One region of the Ensifer sp. ENS06 genome, then DNA from elsewhere that is predicted to be linked to it. Evidence: riboswitches for the same ligand, from Rfam matches in the RefSeq annotation. Region 1 holds a riboswitch; each other region holds the start of a gene.
What was found. Region 1 has a riboswitch for cobalamin ahead of IB279_RS10970 (DUF1636 domain-containing protein). Riboswitches for the same ligand answer to the same signal wherever they lie in the genome.

Region 1 (4,817 bases):
TCGACATTCTTGAAGGCTGCATTGTTCTTCATGAAGGCGATCTTGTCCTCGGCCTTCACCTCGCCGTAGTTGACGATGACCACCACTTCCGGGTTGCGCTCGATCACCGGCTCCCAGGAGATTTCCACCCAGCTCTTTTCCACGTCGTCCATGATGTTGGCGCCGCCGGCGGCCTCGATCATCGCCGTCGGAATGCCGAAGCGGCCGGAAGTAAACGGCTTCTCTTCGCCGGAATCATAGACGAAGACCCGCGTCGGGTTAGCCTTGCCGGCGTTCGCCTTGGTGATCTCGGCAAGCTGGCGGCGATAGCCGTCAACCAGCGTCTCGGCGCGATCCTCGACGCCGAAGATGCGGCCGAGATTGAGAAGATCGACGAACATGTCGTTCATATCAGGCTTCTGCTTGGCCATCACGTGGATGCAGGATTCGGTCAGCTCGTAGACGCCGATCTTGAAGGGCGCCAATGTCTCGGGCGTGACCTCGCCGCCCACCTTCATGCCGTAGTTCCAGCCGGCAAAGAGGAAATCGGCATCGGCGTTGAGCAGCACTTCCTTGGTCGGATATTTCTCCGAAAGCTCCGGCAGTTCCTTGACGCCTTCGCGCAGCTTCTCGTCCAGCGTCTTCCAGCCGGAAACGCCGGTATAGCCGACCATGCGGTCCTGGAGCCTCAGCGCCAGCATCATCTCCACCAGGTTGACGTCGTTGGCGATCGCCCGCTTCGGCGCCGCGTCGAAGGTCACCTCGCGGTTGCAGCTCTTGACGGTGACCGGATAGGCGAGCGCCGGCGTGGCGGCGGCAAGCACGAAAAGAAGGGAAAATGGGGCAATATTGATCTTCATGAAATCGATCCCTGTCGAGGAAGTGAAAAGGAAAAGCGGGCGCCGCCGGCAGCGGCATTGTGAACGGTGGCGGTGACGCCGAAGGCGGCCGAAAGCTCGCTGGGGCTGAGCACCTCTTCGGGCGGGCCGAAGGCCGTCAGCCGCCCGGCGGTCAAGATCGCGACATCTGTCGCAAACTCGGCGGCGAGATTGATGTCGTGCAGCGTCGAGACGATTGTCAGTTTCAGCGTCTGCAAGAGCTCGAGGATTTCGAGCTGGTGGCGGATGTCGAGATGGTTCGTCGGCTCGTCGAGGATGATGATGCGCGGTTCCTGTGCCAGCGCGCGGGCGATCAGCACCCGCTGCTTCTCACCGCCCGAAAGCGTCGAGAACTGGCGACCGGCAAGATGGGCGAGATCGAGATGCGCGAGCGCATGCTGCACCCGCTCGCGGTCGAAATCGTTCCAGCCGCTCAAGCCCTCCCGCCGCGGAATGCGTCCCATCATCACGACGTCGCGCACGCTGAAGGGAAAATCGCCGGGCATCTCCTGCAAGACGACGGCGATTGTCCTTGCCGCCTCGCGCGCCGAGATCGACCAGAGATCGACGCCATCGACCGAAACACGGCCGGCGTTCGGCTGCACCGCCCGGTAGAGGCAGCGCAGAAGCGAGGTCTTGCCGGCGCCATTCGGCCCGAGGATCGCAAGCCGGCTGCCGGCCGCGATCGCAAAGCCGATGTCGTTGACCAGCGTCAGGCCCGAACGCGGCCCCCAGCGAAGGCCCTCGACCGTGAGGGCTGCACCCGTTGCGTTGCAGCTCATGGGTTCGTTCCTCTGCGCGACCTCATTGGAAGTGCCCGCCAAGATCTTCGGAGACGAGCATCGCCGCGGGAATGCGGGCAAGCGTCTTGCCTTTCAGCCCGCGCGGCCGTTCCGCCGCCCGCGTCATGCCATCGCCACGCTCGGCATAGGTTGTGGCAAAGCGCACGAGATCGTCGATGTCCTCTTCCGGCGAGACGTCGCCGAAGAGATAGGTCGCCTTCCCCGTCGCCTGGAAGGCGATGGTGCAGGGCCGCGTGCAGGCCGCCATGCAGACCGTTCCGGCGATCGAGAAGTCGCGATCGAGCGGTGCGCCGAGCGCTGCGATGCTCAGGTTGAGCCGCTTGATCAGCTCGGCACCGGGCACGCATGGGCCGCCGGTGAAGCGGCAATCGGTGCAGACCGTTATCTTGTGCTGTCGGAAATTCGGCTCAGCCATTCCTGCCCTCCGCCGGACTGACGGCAAGAGATGGCGAAACGGCAAGAGGACGGAAAACCGTCGTATGAAAGCCAGTTCTTTTCCATCGGAACACCCCGTCCGTTGTGGTTGATCGGTTCGATGGCAGGTCTCCTGGCTCGCGGGTCGTGGCGCATCCACGTCTTCCCGGTCTTCGACCAGTGACATGGTGTGAATGCGCTTTCCGCTCACAGTTGCGGGGGCAGCCACGGTCTCGGCCCCATCAGGGTCGTCCGTTCCGTGTTCCCTTTTCAGCCGCTTCCGCATTGTCGCGGACGCAGCACCATCAACGCCTTCCTCGCATGAATCGGCGGATGAGACAACCGCACGACACAGGCGGGAGGGATCTATCAACATGCGGCGTTTCGTCATGCGACGTTTGTTATAAAATAACATTACGTAGCGCAAGCCAAAAATTGGGCGCCGGACACAATCCGACGCCCGCGATAGCGACCACGCTAAAAGACGTGCCGTGCTGCCTCAGAACTCCGGCGGGAAGAGTTCGGCCGTCAGCGTCACCGCGACAGAGGCGTTGCCCGGCAGGTTGCGCACGCCGCAGACGGAGCGAACATGGCCAGCCCTTTCGCCAAAGGCGGCCGCCAGAAGCTCGGAAGCACCGTCGAGTATCTTCGGGTGCTCCAGGAAATCCTCAGTGCAGGCGACATGTCCCTCCAGCCGGACGATCTGGCGAATACGCTCGAAACGGCCGAGATGCTCGTGGATCTGCGCCAGCGCGTTGAGCACTGCCAACTCTGCGGCCTTGCGCCCCTCGTCGATGGTCACATCGCGCCCGAGCAGCCCCGTATGCACGAAGCGCCCGTCCAGCAATGGCCCCTGCATCGAAACATGAAGCATCTCACCCGCCTCGATCACCGCGCGGTAGGCGCCGAGCGGCCTCGGCGGCGTCGGGAGCTGAACGCCAAGTGCGCCGAGCCTTCGGATAACCTCGTCCATCATTGCTTCCCCTCCTCGTCACCTTACGAACCGGCCGCCTTGCGGAGACGACACCGCTTTTTTCTCAAGCCCTCGAAGTTCTGCCGCCCCTATCGCAAGCAGAAAGACGCGCCGTTCCGTGCCCAGCAACTTTTCCAAGCATAACCAAGAGAAAACGCCTCATGCCTCACGTTGGGAGATAACGTTACGAATTACAACACCAGAGTTGAAGTGCCATCGCGATCCGGGCCAGTGCCGCGGTCTTGCGATCGAATGCGACCGACACATCGCGGCGGCCTCGATCCCCAACCCCAAGTAAAAACGCTGAAATGTAACATACGTTACGCTCACGTAACCCTATGCCCGTTGAGAATTTCGACGACCGAAGCGACAATTGCCGGGATTAAGATTGGGCATCGACAAGCCTCGGAAACAAGCTCAACTTAGCCGCGCAGATCCCGAAATGAAGTGACGGCAACTCAACTTTCAGAAGGGAATAGCATCAGTGAATCCCATTGATTTCTTCGTCGACACGCTTCGGACCTATCCGCCTGTCGCCGTCTTCCTCGCCCTCGGCATCGGCTTCCTCATCGGTCCGATCAAGGTCGCGGGGTTCAACCTTGGAAATGTCACCGCCACGCTGCTTGCGGGCGTTCTCATCGGACAGCTGGGTATCCAGGTTTCCGGCGACCTGAAATCCACCCTGTTTTTGATTTTCCTCTTCGCCGTCGGCTACGGCGTCGGGCCGCAATTCGTGCGGGGCTTGAGCACCGATGGACCGAAACAGATCGCCTTTGCGCTCTCCGTGCTGGTGCTGTGCCTCGTCGTTCCCTATCTCTGCGCGCTGATTGCCGGGCTGCCGCTCGGCTATGGCGCCGGCATGTATGCCGGCTCGCAGACGATCTCGGCTGCAATCGGGGTTGCGACCGACCAGATCAATTCGCTCGGGCTGACGCCGGAGCAGGCCAAGACCTTTGCCGACCAGATCCCGATCGCCTATGCGGTGACCTATATCTGGGGCACGATCGGCTCGGCGATCATCCTCGCCCAGCTCGGTCCCAAGCTTCTTGGCATCGACCTTCCGGCGGCCTGCCGCGAATACGAGGCCAAGCTCGGCGGTGGCAGCGAAAGCAGCGAGCCCGGCATTACCCGCGCCTATCACGACTTCGGCCTCCGGGCCTATCGCGTCGACGCGGCAAGCGGGCTCACCGGGAAACCGGTCAAGGACATCCTTCCCGGGATCCGCGTCTTCGTCGAGCGCCTGCGGCGCGGCGACCAGATCATCGAGGCCGATGGCAACACCGTGCTGCAGCCGGGCGACGTCGTCGCCTTTTCGGGCCGGCGTTCGCTGCTCGTCGAAAACCTCGACAACAAGCTGCTCGAGGTCGAGGACAAGGAGCTGCTCAACGCGGAAGCCGAAGTCCTCGATGTCTACGTGACCAGCAAGGCGCTCGCCGGCAAGACGCTGGCGGAAGTCAGCACCATGGATTGGGCGCGCGGCGTCTATGCCCGCAAGATCATCCGCTCGCTGGTCGAGATCCCGGTGCTGCCCGGGACGACGGTCGAGCGCGGCGACATCGTCACCATCGGTGGCGCGAAACGCCATGTCGAAGCGGCGATCAAGGCGCTCGGCTTTGCCGACCGGCCTGTCGAGACGACCGACATCGCCTTTCTCGGCTGGGGGCTTTTCATCGGCGCGATGATCGGTGCGCTGACGATCACGATCGGCGGTATCCCGATCGGCCTTTCGACCTCCGGCGGCGCGCTTCTGGCCGGCCTCGTGCTCGGCTG
Region 2 (4,817 bases), on a different contig from region 1:
AGGAGCGGGCATGCACCGCCTCCATGAAGGAGATGTTGGAAAGCACCGCCTCCTCATGTGGGGTGGCCGCATCTTCCATCAGTCGGACGGCGCCGACGCCGTTCTGGATCGTGTCGAGCAAGGTGAGGCCGGTGAAGACGCGGATGGTGAGTGTCTGCTCCTCCGGCTTCAGCGTTGCCCAGGAGGGAATGTCGTTGGAAAGCGGCACCTTCTCCGGCAGCCAGAAATTGCCGGTCAGACGGTTCCAGACCTCCAGATCCTTGTCGTCTTCGATGCGGTTCCAGTTGATGGCGCGGATGCGGCTTGCGGGTTTGGTGTGCATGTTCATGTCGTTGAACCTTTGTGATCGTGTATGCCTCATCGCGCGGTGAGGGGGTGCCCCTCATCCGCCTGCCGGCACCTTCTCTCCTCTTGCGGGGAGAGGGCTAGGGTGAGGGGCCGTTACTGGAATGCGAGGTTACAGCGCGCAGGAAACGCAGCCCTGGACCTGCGTACCCTCGAGCGCCATCTGCCGAAGGCGGATGTAGTAGATGGTCTTGATGCCCTTCTTCCAGGCATGGATCTGAGCACGGTTGATGTCGCGGGTCGTTGCCGTGTCGCGGAAGAACAGGGTCAGCGACAGGCCCTGGTCGACGTGCTGGGTGGCGGCCGCATAGGTGTCGATGATCTTCTCCGGCCCGATCTCGTAGGCGTCCTGGTAATATTCGAGATTGTCGTTGGTCATGAAGGCGGCCGGATAGTAGACGCGGCCGATCTTGCCTTCCTTGCGGATCTCGATCTTCGAGACGATCGGGTGGATCGAGGAAGTGGAGTGGTTGATGTAGGAGATCGAACCGGTCGGCGGCACGGCCTGGAGGTTCTGGTTGTAAAGGCCGCCAGCTATCACCGCCCGTTTCAACTCCAGCCAGTCTTCCTGAGTCGGGATCGAGATGCCGGCTTCCTCGAACAGGCCCTTCACCTTTTCGGTCGCCGGCAGCCATTCGGCTTCGGTGTATTTGTCGAAATAATCACCCGACGCGTATTTCGAGTTTTCGAAGCCGGCGAAGTTCTTGCCCTTCTCGACCGCCAGCCGGTTCGACGCGCGGATGGCGTGATAGGTCACCGTGTAGAAATAGATGTTGGTGAAATCGATGCCTTCCTCGGAGCCGTAGTAGATGCGCTCGCGGGCGAGATAGCCGTGCAGGTTCATCTGCCCGAGGCCGATCGCGTGGCTGTCGTCGTTGCCCTTTTCGATCGAGGGCACGGACGAGATGTGGCTCATTTCGGAGACGGCGGTGAGGGCGCGGATCGAGGTCTCGATCGTCTGGCCGAAATCCGGGCTGTCCATCGCAGCCGCAATGTTCAGCGAACCGAGGTTGCAGGAGATGTCCTTGCCCATGTGCTTGTAGGAGAGGTCGTCGTTGAACGCGCTCGCTTCGCTCACCTGCAGGATTTCCGAGCAGAGATTGCTCATGGTGATGCGCCCGGCGATCGGGTTTGCCCGGTTCACCGTGTCCTCGAACATGATGTAGGGATAACCGCTCTCGAACTGGATCTCGGCGATGATCTGGAAGAAGTCGCGCGCCTTGATCTTGCGCTTGCGGATGCGGGCATCCTCGACCATCTCGCGGTACTTCTCGGTCACCGAAATCTCGGTGAGGGGCACGCCATAGACCTGCTCCACGTCATAGGGTGAGAACAGATACATGTCCTCATTGTTGCGGGCGAGCTCGAAGGTGATGTCGGGGATGACGACGCCGAGCGACAGCGTCTTGATGCGGATCTTCTCGTCGGCGTTTTCGCGCTTGGTATCGAGGAAGCGCATGATGTCGGGGTGGTGGGCGTGCAGGTAGACAGCACCGGCTCCCTGGCGCGCGCCGAGTTGGTTGGCGTAAGAGAAACTGTCTTCGAGCAGCTTCATGACCGGGATGACGCCGGATGACTGGTTCTCGATCTGCTTGATCGGCGCGCCCATCTCGCGGATGTTGGTGAGCGACAGCGCCACGCCGCCACCGCGCTTGGAAAGCTGCAGCGCCGAATTGATGGCGCGGCCGATACTCTCCATGTTGTCCTCGATCCGGAGCAGAAAGCAGGAGACGAGCTCGCCGCGGCTCTTCTTGCCGGCGTTGAGGAAAGTCGGCGTTGCCGGCTGGAAGCGGCCGGAGATGATCTCGTCGACGAGATCGCGGGCAAGCCCCTCGTTGCCGCGCGCCAAGGCCATCGCCACCATGCAGACACGGTCTTCGTAGCGTTCCAGGTAGCGCTTTCCGTCGAAGGTCTTCAGCGTATAGGACGTGTAGTATTTGAACGCCCCGAGGAAGGTCGGAAAGCGGAACTTCTTTGAATAGGCATGATCGTAGAGATCGCGCACGAAGTTGAAGGAATACTGGTCCAGCACTTCCTGCTCGTAATAGCCCTCGGTCACCAGATAATCGAGTTTTTCCCGGAGGTTATGGAAGAACACCGTGTTCTGGTTGACGTGCTGGAGGAAGTACTGTTTCGCCGCCTGCCGGTCCTTGTCGAGCTGGATCCGTCCCTCTTCGTCATAGAGGTTCAGCATTGCGTTCAGCGCATGATAGTCGAGCGCTGCTTCCGTCGCCTTCAAGGGGCGTTCGAGTGTCGTGACGTCCAAAATCGTTCCATCCCGTTTTTGACATTGGCGACGTCCTCGTCGGTCCCGAGCAGCTCGAACCGGTAGAGATAGGGTACCCGGCACTTGGCCGAAATCACGTCGCCGGCGATCCCGTAGGTCGCGCCGAAATTGCTGTTGCCCGCTGCGATCACGCCGCGGATGTGAGAGCGGTTGCCCGCGTCGTTCAAGAAGCGGATGACCTGCTTCGGCACCGCCCCGCGGCCATCGTCGCCGCAATAGGTCGGCACGATCAGCACATAGGGCTCTGCGACCGTAAGTGCGTCCATACTTTCCCTGAGCGGTATGCGGGCGGCGCGAAGGCCGAGCTTTTCGACGAAGCGATGGGTGTTTTCCGAGCGACTGGAAAAATAGACGATCAGGCCCATCGCCCGCGTCCTTCAGGAAAGCGCGCTGATCATGTCCGGGCGGAAACCCGCCCAATGCCGCTCGCCGGCGACGACGACCGGGACCTGCCGATAGCCAAGACCCTGCACCAGCGCGAATGCATCGGAATCCTCGGAGATATCGACGATGCGATAATCGATGCCTTGGCGGTCGAGCGCACGGGTTGTGGCGGTGCATTGGACGCAGGCTGGTTTGCTGTAGACGGTGATCGACATGGGTTCCTCGTGAGGGTCTGGCAAATGGGCGCAAAAAGTCGTCGGATCGCGCGAACGCGAACCGTGGTGTTGGCGATTGGACACGAAACATCGCTCCCCGGTCGACTCGACCGGAGTTGACGTCGTCAAGCTGGCCCAAGGTCGGTTACGCAACCGGGCCGGCTCGTTTTGGTCGGGCGCTCAGGAATTCCGCGGATGCGGGTTTTCAAGGCGCGGCCTTTCGATCAGGCGCGCAACAATGCGCACCCGTCCGCAGAAGGTGGATCTGAACTGGAAGAAACTGGCATGACTTCACCCCGAAGCTTTCGACGGGCTGCCGGGGAGACGTCGAGACGATCGGGCAGGCTCATCCTGCCACGCACTCAACCCCTCCGGACACCCCGCCCGTGGACGTTTGGTGATCGAGGCAGGTCTCCTGGCTTACGGGTCAAAGCTTCCATCCCGACCTTCCCGAGGCCTCATGCCTCAGTGGTCCAAATCCGGACAGTCGCTCGCCGTCTACAGTTGCGGGGGCAGCTACGGCATAGCCTCAGCGGAAACCCGCCGGCGCACCGTATTCCCGTCTTAGCTCCCAATCCTTGCGAATCGGAAGAACCTCGAACACTAGATATAGTAGTTCATCGCAAATCTGCGTCAATAGGTTCCGTATGTGGAAGGCGGGGGTAGGAGGGTGGTTTCTTTTGCAGTGTGGATAACGGGGAGTAAACAGCCGGTTGGCACCAAGGTTGTGGATAGGGCGCCCCTGGTGCGGACGCCCCATTCCATCAAGCAGCGAAAGCGGCCACGGGCCGGTTGTCCTCGTCGACGGCGACCATAGCGAACGTTCCGGTAACAGTCCGCTGTCGCAGACCGGTGAGGAGCTCTTCCGACCAGAGTTCGACCTCGACGGTGGCTGAACTGCGACCCGTCCGCACAATGCGGGCGATGGGTTCGATGATCGAACCGATCATGATCCGGTGCTTGAAGTCCATACCGGTGCAGGAGGCAAGGACGGTCGCCCGGCGGCTCCGGCGCGTCGCGACGACGAATGCGGCCTTCGTCATATGCGCGAGGGCGTTGCCAGCGCATATGGCGCCAAAGCTGTTGGCCTGGCCGGGAAAGACGATGTCGACCATGCGTAGGGTGCCCGCCTCTTCGGGCGTGTCCGTTGCCACATCGAGCGGCGGCAGCATCCAATCCGTTTCATCGGCACGGGGCATCGCGACCATGGTGAAGGTGCCCCTGCTGCAAAGGGCGCGGCTGCCGGTGGCGATATCTTCCGCGATCATCTCGACCTCGACCACCATCGAGCGGCGCCCGACACGAACCGGACGGCCGCTGAAGCAGACGATCTGACCGATGCGCGCAGGCGCACGAAAATCGATGCGGTCGCAGGATGCGGTGACGAAGGGAACGCGCCCGTGACGGGTGGCGACGATGAAAGCGATCCGGTCCATCGACGCGAGGGCGGCGCCACCAAAGAGCGTGCCATGGTGATTGGTATCGCCTGGAAAAACGATGTCGATCAGGGTTTGTGGCGCCGGGGTTTCCCCCGGCGCCGTCGTGACTTCGTGCTGCCCCGTCATGCTTTGACGGCTTCGCGCGTA
Region 3 (4,817 bases), 230 kb from region 1:
AGCTGGGCCTTGCTTCCGGCATCAGCCACATCGTCACGGTGACGGATGTGTTCCTGGAGCGCATGTTCCGGCGCATGGGATGCCCGGGCGAGCGTATCGCCGAACCGCATCGCATCGGCTCCGTTTTCGCGGTTGCCGTCGCCTGGGAAGTAACGCCGGATCTGCTCACGCGGATGAAGGCGGTCGCTGCCATCGAAGGTACCGTGCTCGAACGTCCGATGTCGCTGGAAACCGCCCGCGCCGCCTAAGCGCGTCAGTCGATCTGCGCTGTTAACGCAAACCGTCGCTTGTCGTTGCACGATCAACGACAAGCTCTATGATGGAGGCGAAACAGGAATGCCGCTGGCAGCCACCCGCAGAAGGTCGGCGCCGACCTGGCAACAGGAAGAGACTTTCGCCCGTGTTCACGCGCATGAAACACGTCGCTGCGGCCCTTGTGCCTCTGGTTATGATCGGTGCCGGTCCGTCACTGGCATCGACGGCCTGCGACCGACTGAACGCGCGGCTCGCGCAACTGCCTGACTACGTCGCCAGCAATGCCGATGCGCGCGACTACGCAAGCGCGATCTCGCGGCAGAATATCGAGCTGCGGCGGGCAAAGAACGACCGCCGCCGCGCGGGTTGCGGTGGCGGCAACGCCATTGGCTTCGACGGCGGCGACCCCGACACCTGCTACGGCCTCAACAGCCTGATCGCCGAGATGGAAGACAATCTGCGCATGCTGAAGTCCGAGCGCGAGCAGATCGTCGCCGGCGGCAGCGACGACAGCCGGCGCCGCATCCTCGCCGCGCTGGAGATCAACGGTTGCTATGGCGACCGCGAGGAGTTCGCAAGCGTGGAACCGGACGTGCCGGAAAGCCACCGCAACATCGTTGCCGACCTGCCGCCGGAAGACGCCTACGGCCCGATGCTCGGCCGCGGCGAAGACGGCTACGCGCCGCAGGAGCGCTACTATAGCGGCACGCTCAGAACCATGTGCGTGCGCACCTGCGACGGCGCCTTTTTCCCGGTTTCTTCAGATGCGACGCCGGCCGATTTCCCGCGCGACGAGCAGGCCTGTCGGGCGCGCTGCCCGGGGGCTGAGACCGAGCTCTATTTTCACGACCTCAACACGGAAGAGAGCGACAAGATGGTCTCGGCCGTGACCGGCCGTCCCTATACCGAAATGCCCAACGCCTTTGCCTATCGCACCCGCGCTGTCGGAAAACCCGGCCAGTGCGGCTGCCAGATACCCCAGACCGCCTCGACCACACCGAAGGCAAACGGAACGAAGATCGGTGACGACCAGTCGTCGATCATCGTCATCGAGACCAAGAAGCCGGAAGCGGCGAGCAATACCGCCAAGGCGCCGGCCGAAGAGCGGCCTTACGATCCGTCGAAGAACAAGGTTCGCGTCGTCGGCCCGACCTACCTGCCGCAGGAAGAAACCGCCATCGACCTCAAGCATCCGAAGGGACCGGCCTATCAGCCGGTCCAGAATTGATCGGACGAGGCCTTACGCCTTCTCCTTGCTGCGTCCCCATCCGTCTTCGAAAACCAGCTCGTCGAGCGGCAGGCGCTGGCGCCAGCCCTTCACGGCGAGTTCCGGCTGCTGATAGAGGCGATCGACATAGCCGAGGCAGAGCCAGGCAACGATCTCGATATGATCTGGGATGCCGAGAATCGCCTTGATCTCGGCCTCGTGGAAAATGCTCACCCAGCCGACGCCCACCCCTTCGGCCCGCGCCGCAAGCCAGAGGTTTTGCACGGCGCAGACGGTGGAATAGACGTCCATCTGCGGATTGTGGGTGCGCCCGAGTACGACGGCACCGCCGCGCGTGCGGTCGCAGGTGACACAGATGCTGAGCGGCGCCTTGCGGATGCCTTCCAGCTTCAGCGCACGGTACTTGGCCTGTTGTTCCGCCTCGAACATCAGCGCGGCCTCGTCATTGGCGCGGCGAAACGCATGCCAGACGCGCTCACGCGTTTCTTCCGCCCGCACCAGCACGAAGTTCCACGGCTGCATGAAGCCCACGGACGGGGCGCTGTGCGCAGCGGCCAGCAGGCGCAAGATCAGATCATCCGGCAATGGCGCGGGCAGGAATTCATCGCGCACGTCGCGACGTGTCTCGATGGCACGGTAGACGGCCTCCCGCTCTGGCAACGAAAAGGCGCCGGCAGCCGCAAGGCCGCCCTTCGGTTCAGTCAGCATCGTTCGATCCCCAACAATGCGAAAACCTCCCGCCGTCCACGCGGGGTTCGGTCTATCTCGCCAGGCCGGTCTTCTGACTTCGGTTCAACCGATCACCTCGCCTTCCCAGATCGCTTGAAGATCCAGTGGCAAAACCTTGAATCAATTCAAGGCTCTCTTAGACGCGATCGTCCCCGTCACAGCGTTGGGCACGTTCCGGAATGACACCGGATTCCCGATTCTCCCGCTTTCGCGGGCACCTGACGACGGCACTAAGTGCACAGCCGTTTGAGAAAGACAAGCGGCGCCAACCCGGCCGGGACATGGCACGCCACTTTCCGCCGGCTACTGTCGAGCTTAGTCGTTTACCTCCACCTCAAAGCGGAGCGACCGGATGTGGCGAACCGTCATAGGCGCCCCAGACCGACTGATCGAAGCAAATCACCGATCCGGTCATCAGCCCGGACTCGGCCGACGACAGATAGGCGCAGGCCCGCGCCACTTCGGCCGGATCGACGAGCCGACCGAAAGGCTGGCCGGCCGCCGCCTTTTCGAGCCAATCGGCCGCCGCGCCATGAAACTCGCGCTGGATGCGGTCTTCGCCTTCGGACGCCATCCAGCCGATATTCAGCCCGTTGACGCGAATGCGGTTGCGAAGAAGCGCATAAGCCGTGTTTTTGGTCAGCGTTTCGAGGGCGCCTTTCGACGAACAATAGGCGGCAATGAACGGCTGGCCGGCCATCGCCGACATAGAGCCGATGTTGACGATCGTGCCCTCGGTCTTCTCCCGCCGCATGATCTTCACCGCCTCCTGCATCAGGAAGAACGGCGCGCGCACATTGATCGCGAACATGCGGTCGAAGAGTTCGGGCGTGGTGTCGAGGATCGTGCCACGGTCGGTGATAGCTGCGGCGTTGACCAGCGCATCGACCCGGCCGAATTCCGCGTCGCAAGCGGCGACCACCTTGCGGGCGTCCTCTACTTTTTCAAGATCGGCCTCGACATAGACAACTTTCGCACCGCTTGACTTGCCGATCTGCTCGGCCTTCGCCCGCCCCTTGGCGGCGTTGCGGCCGCAGATGACGATGCCTTCAGCGCCGCGCTCGGCGAAAAGGCCAGCAATCGTCGCGCCCAGTCCCTGCGTACCACCGGTGACGATGGCGATCTTGCCTTGCAATTGTCCACTCATCGAATTCCTCCCTCGGAAATGATCGTTTGAAACGGCTGCGGCTCCCGGCTAAAACACACCGGGAGCCTGTCAAATTGTAACTCGCTCGTCAGCTCAGCTTGCGCTTCGCCTGCGCCTCCAGCACCGAGAGAAACTCTTGTTCGCCCGTCCCCGCAGTGAGCGCCTCGCGCATCAACTGCGCCTGCGTCTTCGGCGCCAACCCGCCGAGTGGCGGATCCCGGTCGAGATTGGTGGGGAACGAATAGCCTTCGGCACAGGAGGAGATCGCGTTGGCCGCTTCCGCCTGCGTCAGCGTCCCGCCCGCCAGCAAGGCCCGCAAGGCCGGATAGAGCGTCGCGCTCATGGTCAGTCGGTCAACGGTTTCCATTGCGCGACCGAAGGCCGAAGACACCTGCAGCAGGTTGGCCACGCGGCGGATATCCCGGGAGCGGTTGGTGCCGGCGGCATGGAAGAGCGCCGGGTTGAAGAAGACAACGTCGCCCTTTTCGAGCGGAAGCTGCACGTGGTGTGCGTCGAAATATGCGCGGAATTCCGGCCGGTTGAGCGCCAGATAGCCCGGCACATAGGTTTGGCTATAGGGCAAGAACAGCGTCGGTCCGCTTTCGAGCGGCATGTCGCAATGGGCAACCGCCCCCTGCAGCGTCAGCACCGGTGAAAGCCTGTGCACATGCGCCGGATACTGCTCGATCACGGCCGCGGTCTGGAAGCCGAGGTGATAATCCCGGTGCGCCGATTGCGCCGCACCGCCAGGATTGACGCGATTGACCTGCGCCGTCATCTGGTAGTTCGGCCCGAGCCAAGCCTCGCTGACGAGCGCTATGACGGCATTGCCGTAATAGGAGGCGAAATTCTCCGGCGCGTTCAGGCAGTGCTTTTCCAGCGAGTTCCAGATGCGGTCATTGGCGCCGGGTTTGGCGAAGTGATCGCCGCCGCCGCTGTTGCTTCGATGTTGCTCTTCGATGATGGCGTCAAAGACCCCGCTTGCGACGTCGATTGCTGTCGTATCGGCAAAGGCGCGCTTGAAGACCGCCACGCCAGGCCCGGTCGCCAGTACCTCGCAGATCTCCGCCAGAACAGAACGCCGCGCCTCGGCATCGCCGCACGCCGCAATCAGCGCGGCGCTGTCATAAATCAGGATATTCTTTTCGCAGCCGGAAGCATGGGGGTAGTCGGACAGGCTGGTTTGGCGTTCGACTTCCGCCCGGAACGATTCGAGATCGCAAGCCTCTTCGGTGAGCCAGACGCGGTCGATCCGCTGGCGCGCTTTGTTGTCGGTCTTCATCGCGTTTCCTCCTCTGGAACATCCTGATGAACACGACTATAGGCGGCGGCAAAACATGATATAGAGCAAGAATCCATCAAAAATCCATCAGGAGAGCAAGGCGATGGCCCATCCGTTTCTGGTCAAGGACATCGCCTTTCAGGCCGGGCTCAGCACCGCGACCGTCGATCGCGTGC
Region 4 (4,817 bases), on a different contig from region 1:
TTCCCGTCTCGAGTTGCTCGACGATGCGCTTTGTGATGCGCTCGTAAACGTCACTGGTGATGATGGCGCTTGCTGCCCTTGCTTTGCTTGCCATTGCCTTGCCCTTTCCCTTGATCTCGCGAAGCGGGAGCCGTTCGCTCCTGCTTTCGAGCTCGTGCGGAACAGCGGGGGATTGGGGTGCAAGCGATCCGCGCGGGGAACCGGCTGCACGAAGCGAAACGACAGTGGAGTGAAGGAAGCTGGGCGGCGGGCGCTTGAAAGGGGCGAAGGGGGCGGAGCACCCCGGCCCCTCGCCTTAGGTAAAAATGTGGCTTAAGCCGCACCGACAAGCTACGCGCTGCTGTTCCCGGGGCGATCTCTCCCTCGCCAACCGCGACGGGGGCGAGTACCGAAGGCGCCGGTCGCCCAATCTCCTACGCACGCTTTGTCCGCGAGAACGTCATCGGGAAGCCCGATGCGGAAGTCGACGCCACGCACCTTCCTGAGCTCGAAGTTACGGTTGGGCAGATCCAGCGTCCATTCCGGCGCAAAGCGCCATTTGATCGTAGTTAATCGATCGAGGTCGAGAAGCTTTGCTGTCACACTTCGAACAAGGAGACTAATGTCAGGCTGATGTCTGGCGCGACGTCGCGAGAAACCCTGCGATGAAATCGACAGTGTCGTCGCCATCTCTCAATCCGAGATGGATGCTTTTTTGTATCCCGCCCGGACCGATGCGGACAGGACTAACACCGAGCGCCGCCGCTTCCCGCCGCACCAGCCAGTCCGGAATGGCGCTGACTCCGCGACCTGCCGCCACGAGCTGAAGCATCATTTCCGTCGTCTCGACATTGCGGTGGTGGCGCGGCCGGCAGTTGGCGGGCACCAGGAATTGCGTGAACACATCCAGCCGCTCCGGCGGTACCGGATAGGTGAACAGCGTCTCATCCAGCAGGTCCGCAGGTTCGGCATGGCGTTTCAGCGCCAGCGGATGATCGGCTGGAACGGCAAGCACCAGTTCGTAGTCGAACACCGGCAGATAATGGATGCCTGGCATCTCGATCGGATCCGGCGTGATCAGGATATCGATCTCGTATCCCGTCAGCGCCGCCACGCCGCCGAACGCGAATGATGTCGTCAGTTCCAGACCAACATCCGGCCATTCCATGAGATAGGGCTTTGTAACGCCCATCAGCCACTGGTGGCAAGGATGGCATTCCATGCCGATTTTCAGCGAGCCTCGCTGGCCGTGGCGATAATCCGACAGGACGTCCTCAGCCCTTTCGATTTGGGGCAAAACGCGCTGTGCCAGCGTTACGATGTAGCGACCGACCTCGGTGAGACGAAGGTTGCGACCGTCCTTCTCCCACATCGCCACGCCATAGCGCTCTTCCAGCTTGCGGATCGTGTGGCTGAGAGCGGACTGGGAGACGTTCAGCCGCTCAGCAGCAGCAGTCAGGCTGCCCAAGCGGTCGACTTCACGCAAAATCGATAAATGTTGCCTGTCCAACATGGCTATGCCCGCCCATGGTGACAAGGAACAACGTCTACAGGGGCACCATCGCCGACAGGAACCGGCCGGTGGTCCGTGTCGATCGCGACCATGGTAAAATGTCCCGTGGCCGTAATATGTCTCTCGCCCGTCAGCAGATTTTCGGACCAGAGTTTCGTTTCGATGGACATAGAACTGCGGCCAACGCGCTCGACGCGTGCCTCTGCCTCGACGATTTCCCCGATCTCAACTGCCCTCGCAAAGTCGATACGCTCGGATGAGGCCAGTGCCACGAGCTTGCCGGAGTAGCGCGACGCTGCAACGAATGCGGCTTTGGTCATGTAAGAGATCGCTTCGCCGCCGAACATCCGGCCGACACTATTTGCCTGATCCGGGAAGACGATCTCAACCATGGCAACGATATCCTTGATGTTCGGGGTTTCCGTGACAACGAGTTCGGGCAAAGCATAGCTTGCGGCGTACTCGCCCTTCGGAATGGCGACCATATGGAAGATGCCGCGCGTACAGGTGTGCCGCTGACGACCGACAACGGTTTCCGCAACCACTTCGACCTCGACCGTCAGGGAACGGCGGCCGGCCTTGACTGGTTTGGCCGTGAATTCGACGATATGCCCGATGCGGGCAGGCTGCCGGAAATCAATGCGCTCGCAAGAGGCGGTCACGAATGGCGCCCGTCCGAAACGGGTAGCCGCGATAAAGGCAACGCGATCCATGAGAGCGAGCCCGGTTCCCCCGAAGAGGGTGCCGTGGTGGTTGGTGTCTCCGGGAAAGACGATATCGATGAGACTGGTTATAGAGCCATGCTGGGCGGGTTTTTCTATCGTCGCGGTCTCTGTCATCGGCGCTGCCATCAGGTTGCGGCAGGAGCGGCGGCATGACGCAGAGACGACGGCACGGGAATGCCCATCGCGAAAGCGGCACTCCGGGACACCCCGCCCGTGGACGTTATCTATCGCGGCAGGTCTCCTGGCTTACGGGTCGTCGCTCTGGTCCGTCTTCCCGAGGCTTGCCTCAGTGACATGGATGGACTTTCGCTCGCCGTTTACAGTTGCGGGGGCAGCTTCGGCTTCAGGCAATAAAGCCATGACCGAATTCCCTCTTAGCTCCGGACTTTCGTCCGCAGAACCACGATAACGAACCAATGTCGTATGTCGCTGAGGTGGTCAAGGCGTCTATCATTGGTTTGTGCCGGAAGTGGCGGTTACTGTCTCGGCCGAGGTATGGCTCATGATCGCTAGCATTCGGCTCATCACGGTGAGGCTCGCAAGATACCGACATCCCGGGTTTCGTAGCAGGCTATCTCTTAAATCATGAACACGGCTCATGCTTCCGTGAGATAATACCATTTTTGTTCGATCGACCTCTCAGGCATAAAACGCGCACCGCTCTGAAGCATGGACAGTTAAAGGCCGTCGACTGAAACAATGGAAAATGCCATCCGGTGCGTCCTGACGTCAATAAATTCAGGATTTATCTCGAGATTAGGACGAACGATCGCAATGATTAGAGATTTTAATTTCAATATAAAGAGAATTTCTTTTGATGAGGACTATTGCCCGTCAGAGAATACGCGAATTACGACGAATTTTGCTAACTTGGCCAGGGGGGAGAACCGCCAGGAGAACCTCCGCAACGCCTTGAAGATGATTGACAATCGTTTCAACGCTCTGGCGCATTGGGATAACCCAGAAGGCGATCGCTATTCTGTCGAACTCGAAATCATTTCGGTTGAGATGAATGTCGGTGCTGAAGGCAGCAATGATGCCTTTCCCCTGATTGAAATCCTGAAAACGAATATTGTCGATCAGAAGACAGGCGAACGCATTGAGGGCATCGTAGGGAATAATTTTTCCTCATACGTCCGAGATTACGACTTCAGTGTTGTGCTGCCAAAGTACAATAAGGATCGCCCCGGATTCAGCACGCCAGAGAATTTTGGCGACTTGCATGGAAACCTATTCAAGTCTTTCCTGAAGTCCAATGCTTACAAAGAGCATTTTCATAAGCCCCCGGTCATCTGCCTGAGTGCCTCGAGCAGCAAGACATATCGTCGAAGTGGAAATCATCATCCTGTATTAGGCTTAGAATACCAACAGGATGAATTGTCTTCGACAGATCTCTACTTCCAAAAAATGGGGTTGCAGGTCCGATTTTTCATGCCGCCGAATAGCGTTGCGCCTTTTGCGTTTTATTTTCTCGGCGATCTGCTTGATGACTATACCAATCTTGAGCTCATCAGCACCATCAGCACGATGGAGACTTTTCAGAAGATTTACCGGCCCGAGATTTACAACGCCAATTCCGCTGCAGGGGCCTGCTATCAGCCAAGTCTTAAGCATCAGGATTATTCACTGACTCGAATTGTCTACGATCGCGAGGAACGGAGCCGGCTGGCTGTTGAGCAGGGAACGTTTGCTGAGGAGCACTTCATCAAGCCGTACAAGTCAATTCTTGAGCAATGGTCTGCCAAACACGTTCCCTGACGAACCAGAAATACAAGGTCCTATATCATGAAAACACTGTTGCCCACGTCTACCGCCGGCAGCTTGCCGAAACCCTCTTGGCTTGCACAACCCGAGAAACTCTGGTCACCCTGGAAATTGCACGATGAGGAATTGATCGAGGGAAAGCGGGACGCTCTGCGTTTGGCGCTGGACGATCAGCAGCGGGCAGGCATCGATATCGTCAGTGATGGTGAGCAAACGCGCCAGCATTTCGTCACGACGTTCATCGAGCACCTCGACGGAGTTGATTTTGAAAAACGCGAGACCGTCAGAATCCGGGATCGCTATGACGCGAGTGTTCCGACAGTTGTCGGCGCCGTGTCTCGCCAAAGACCGGTTTTTGTTGAAGATGCCAAGTTCCTACGTCAGCAGACCGCGCAGCCAATCAAATGGGCTTTGCCGGGTCCGATGACCATGATCGATACGCTCTTTGACAACCACTATAAAAGCCGCGAAAAGCTGGCCTGGGAATTCGCCAAGATCCTCAATCAGGAAGCCAGGGAACTAGAGGCTGCTGGCGTCGATATCATCCAGTTCGATGAGCCCGCATTTAACGTCTTTTTCGACGAAGTGAATGACTGGGGTGTTGCCACTTTGGAAAAGGCAATCGAAGGGCTCAAATGCGAAACTGCCGTTCATATCTGCTACGGATATGGCATCAAGGCCAACACAGACTGGAAGAACACTTTGGGGTCGGAGTGGCGGCAATATGAGGAGTCTTTCCCGAAACTGCAGAAATCCAGTATCGGCATGATCTCCCTGGAATGTCACAACTCTCATGTTCCAATGGATTTGATCGAACTGGTCCGGGGCAAGAAGGT

Region 2: another riboswitch for cobalamin. It lies ahead of nrdH (glutaredoxin-like protein NrdH); the one in region 1 lies ahead of IB279_RS10970 (DUF1636 domain-containing protein).
Region 3: another riboswitch for cobalamin. It lies ahead of bluB (5,6-dimethylbenzimidazole synthase); the one in region 1 lies ahead of IB279_RS10970 (DUF1636 domain-containing protein).
Region 4: another riboswitch for cobalamin. It lies ahead of IB279_RS34305 (acyl-CoA thioesterase); the one in region 1 lies ahead of IB279_RS10970 (DUF1636 domain-containing protein).

Annotation. Positions count from the first base shown of each region.
Region 1 covers NZ_JACVBC010000002.1:381,163-385,979, forward strand. The annotation lists gene IB279_RS10960 (ABC transporter substrate-binding protein) at 1-839, opposite strand, end outside; gene IB279_RS10965 (ABC transporter ATP-binding protein) at 836-1,639, opposite strand; gene IB279_RS10970 (DUF1636 domain-containing protein) at 1,662-2,075, opposite strand; cobalamin riboswitch at 2,180-2,396, opposite strand; gene IB279_RS10975 (RidA family protein) at 2,574-3,050, opposite strand; gene aspT (aspartate-alanine antiporter) at 3,532-4,817, shown strand, end outside.
Region 2 covers NZ_JACVBC010000003.1:505,196-510,012, forward strand. The annotation lists gene nrdF (class 1b ribonucleoside-diphosphate reductase subunit beta) at 1-328, opposite strand, end outside; gene nrdE (class 1b ribonucleoside-diphosphate reductase subunit alpha) at 458-2,611, opposite strand; gene nrdI (class Ib ribonucleoside-diphosphate reductase assembly flavoprotein NrdI) at 2,581-2,997, opposite strand; gene nrdH (glutaredoxin-like protein NrdH) at 3,010-3,231, opposite strand; cobalamin riboswitch at 3,619-3,845, opposite strand; gene IB279_RS15935 (acyl-CoA thioesterase) at 3,996-4,796, opposite strand; gene metE (5-methyltetrahydropteroyltriglutamate--homocysteine S-methyltransferase) at 4,793-4,817, opposite strand, start outside.
Region 3 covers NZ_JACVBC010000002.1:146,773-151,589, forward strand. The annotation lists gene IB279_RS09800 (acyl-homoserine-lactone synthase) at 1-248, shown strand, start outside; gene IB279_RS09805 (DUF2865 domain-containing protein) at 413-1,483, shown strand; gene bluB (5,6-dimethylbenzimidazole synthase) at 1,496-2,191, opposite strand; cobalamin riboswitch at 2,237-2,449, opposite strand; gene IB279_RS09815 (SDR family oxidoreductase) at 2,547-3,359, opposite strand; gene IB279_RS09820 (phytanoyl-CoA dioxygenase family protein) at 3,448-4,641, opposite strand; gene IB279_RS09825 (LacI family DNA-binding transcriptional regulator) at 4,745-4,817, shown strand, end outside.
Region 4 covers NZ_JACVBC010000019.1:107,242-112,058, reverse strand. The annotation lists partial or broken gene IB279_RS34315 (ArdC-like ssDNA-binding domain-containing protein) at 1-94, opposite strand, end outside; gene IB279_RS34310 (LysR family transcriptional regulator) at 605-1,492, opposite strand; gene IB279_RS34305 (acyl-CoA thioesterase) at 1,495-2,343, opposite strand; cobalamin riboswitch at 2,431-2,637, opposite strand; gene IB279_RS34300 (DUF1852 domain-containing protein) at 2,992-3,975, shown strand; gene IB279_RS34295 (methionine synthase) at 4,003-4,817, shown strand, end outside.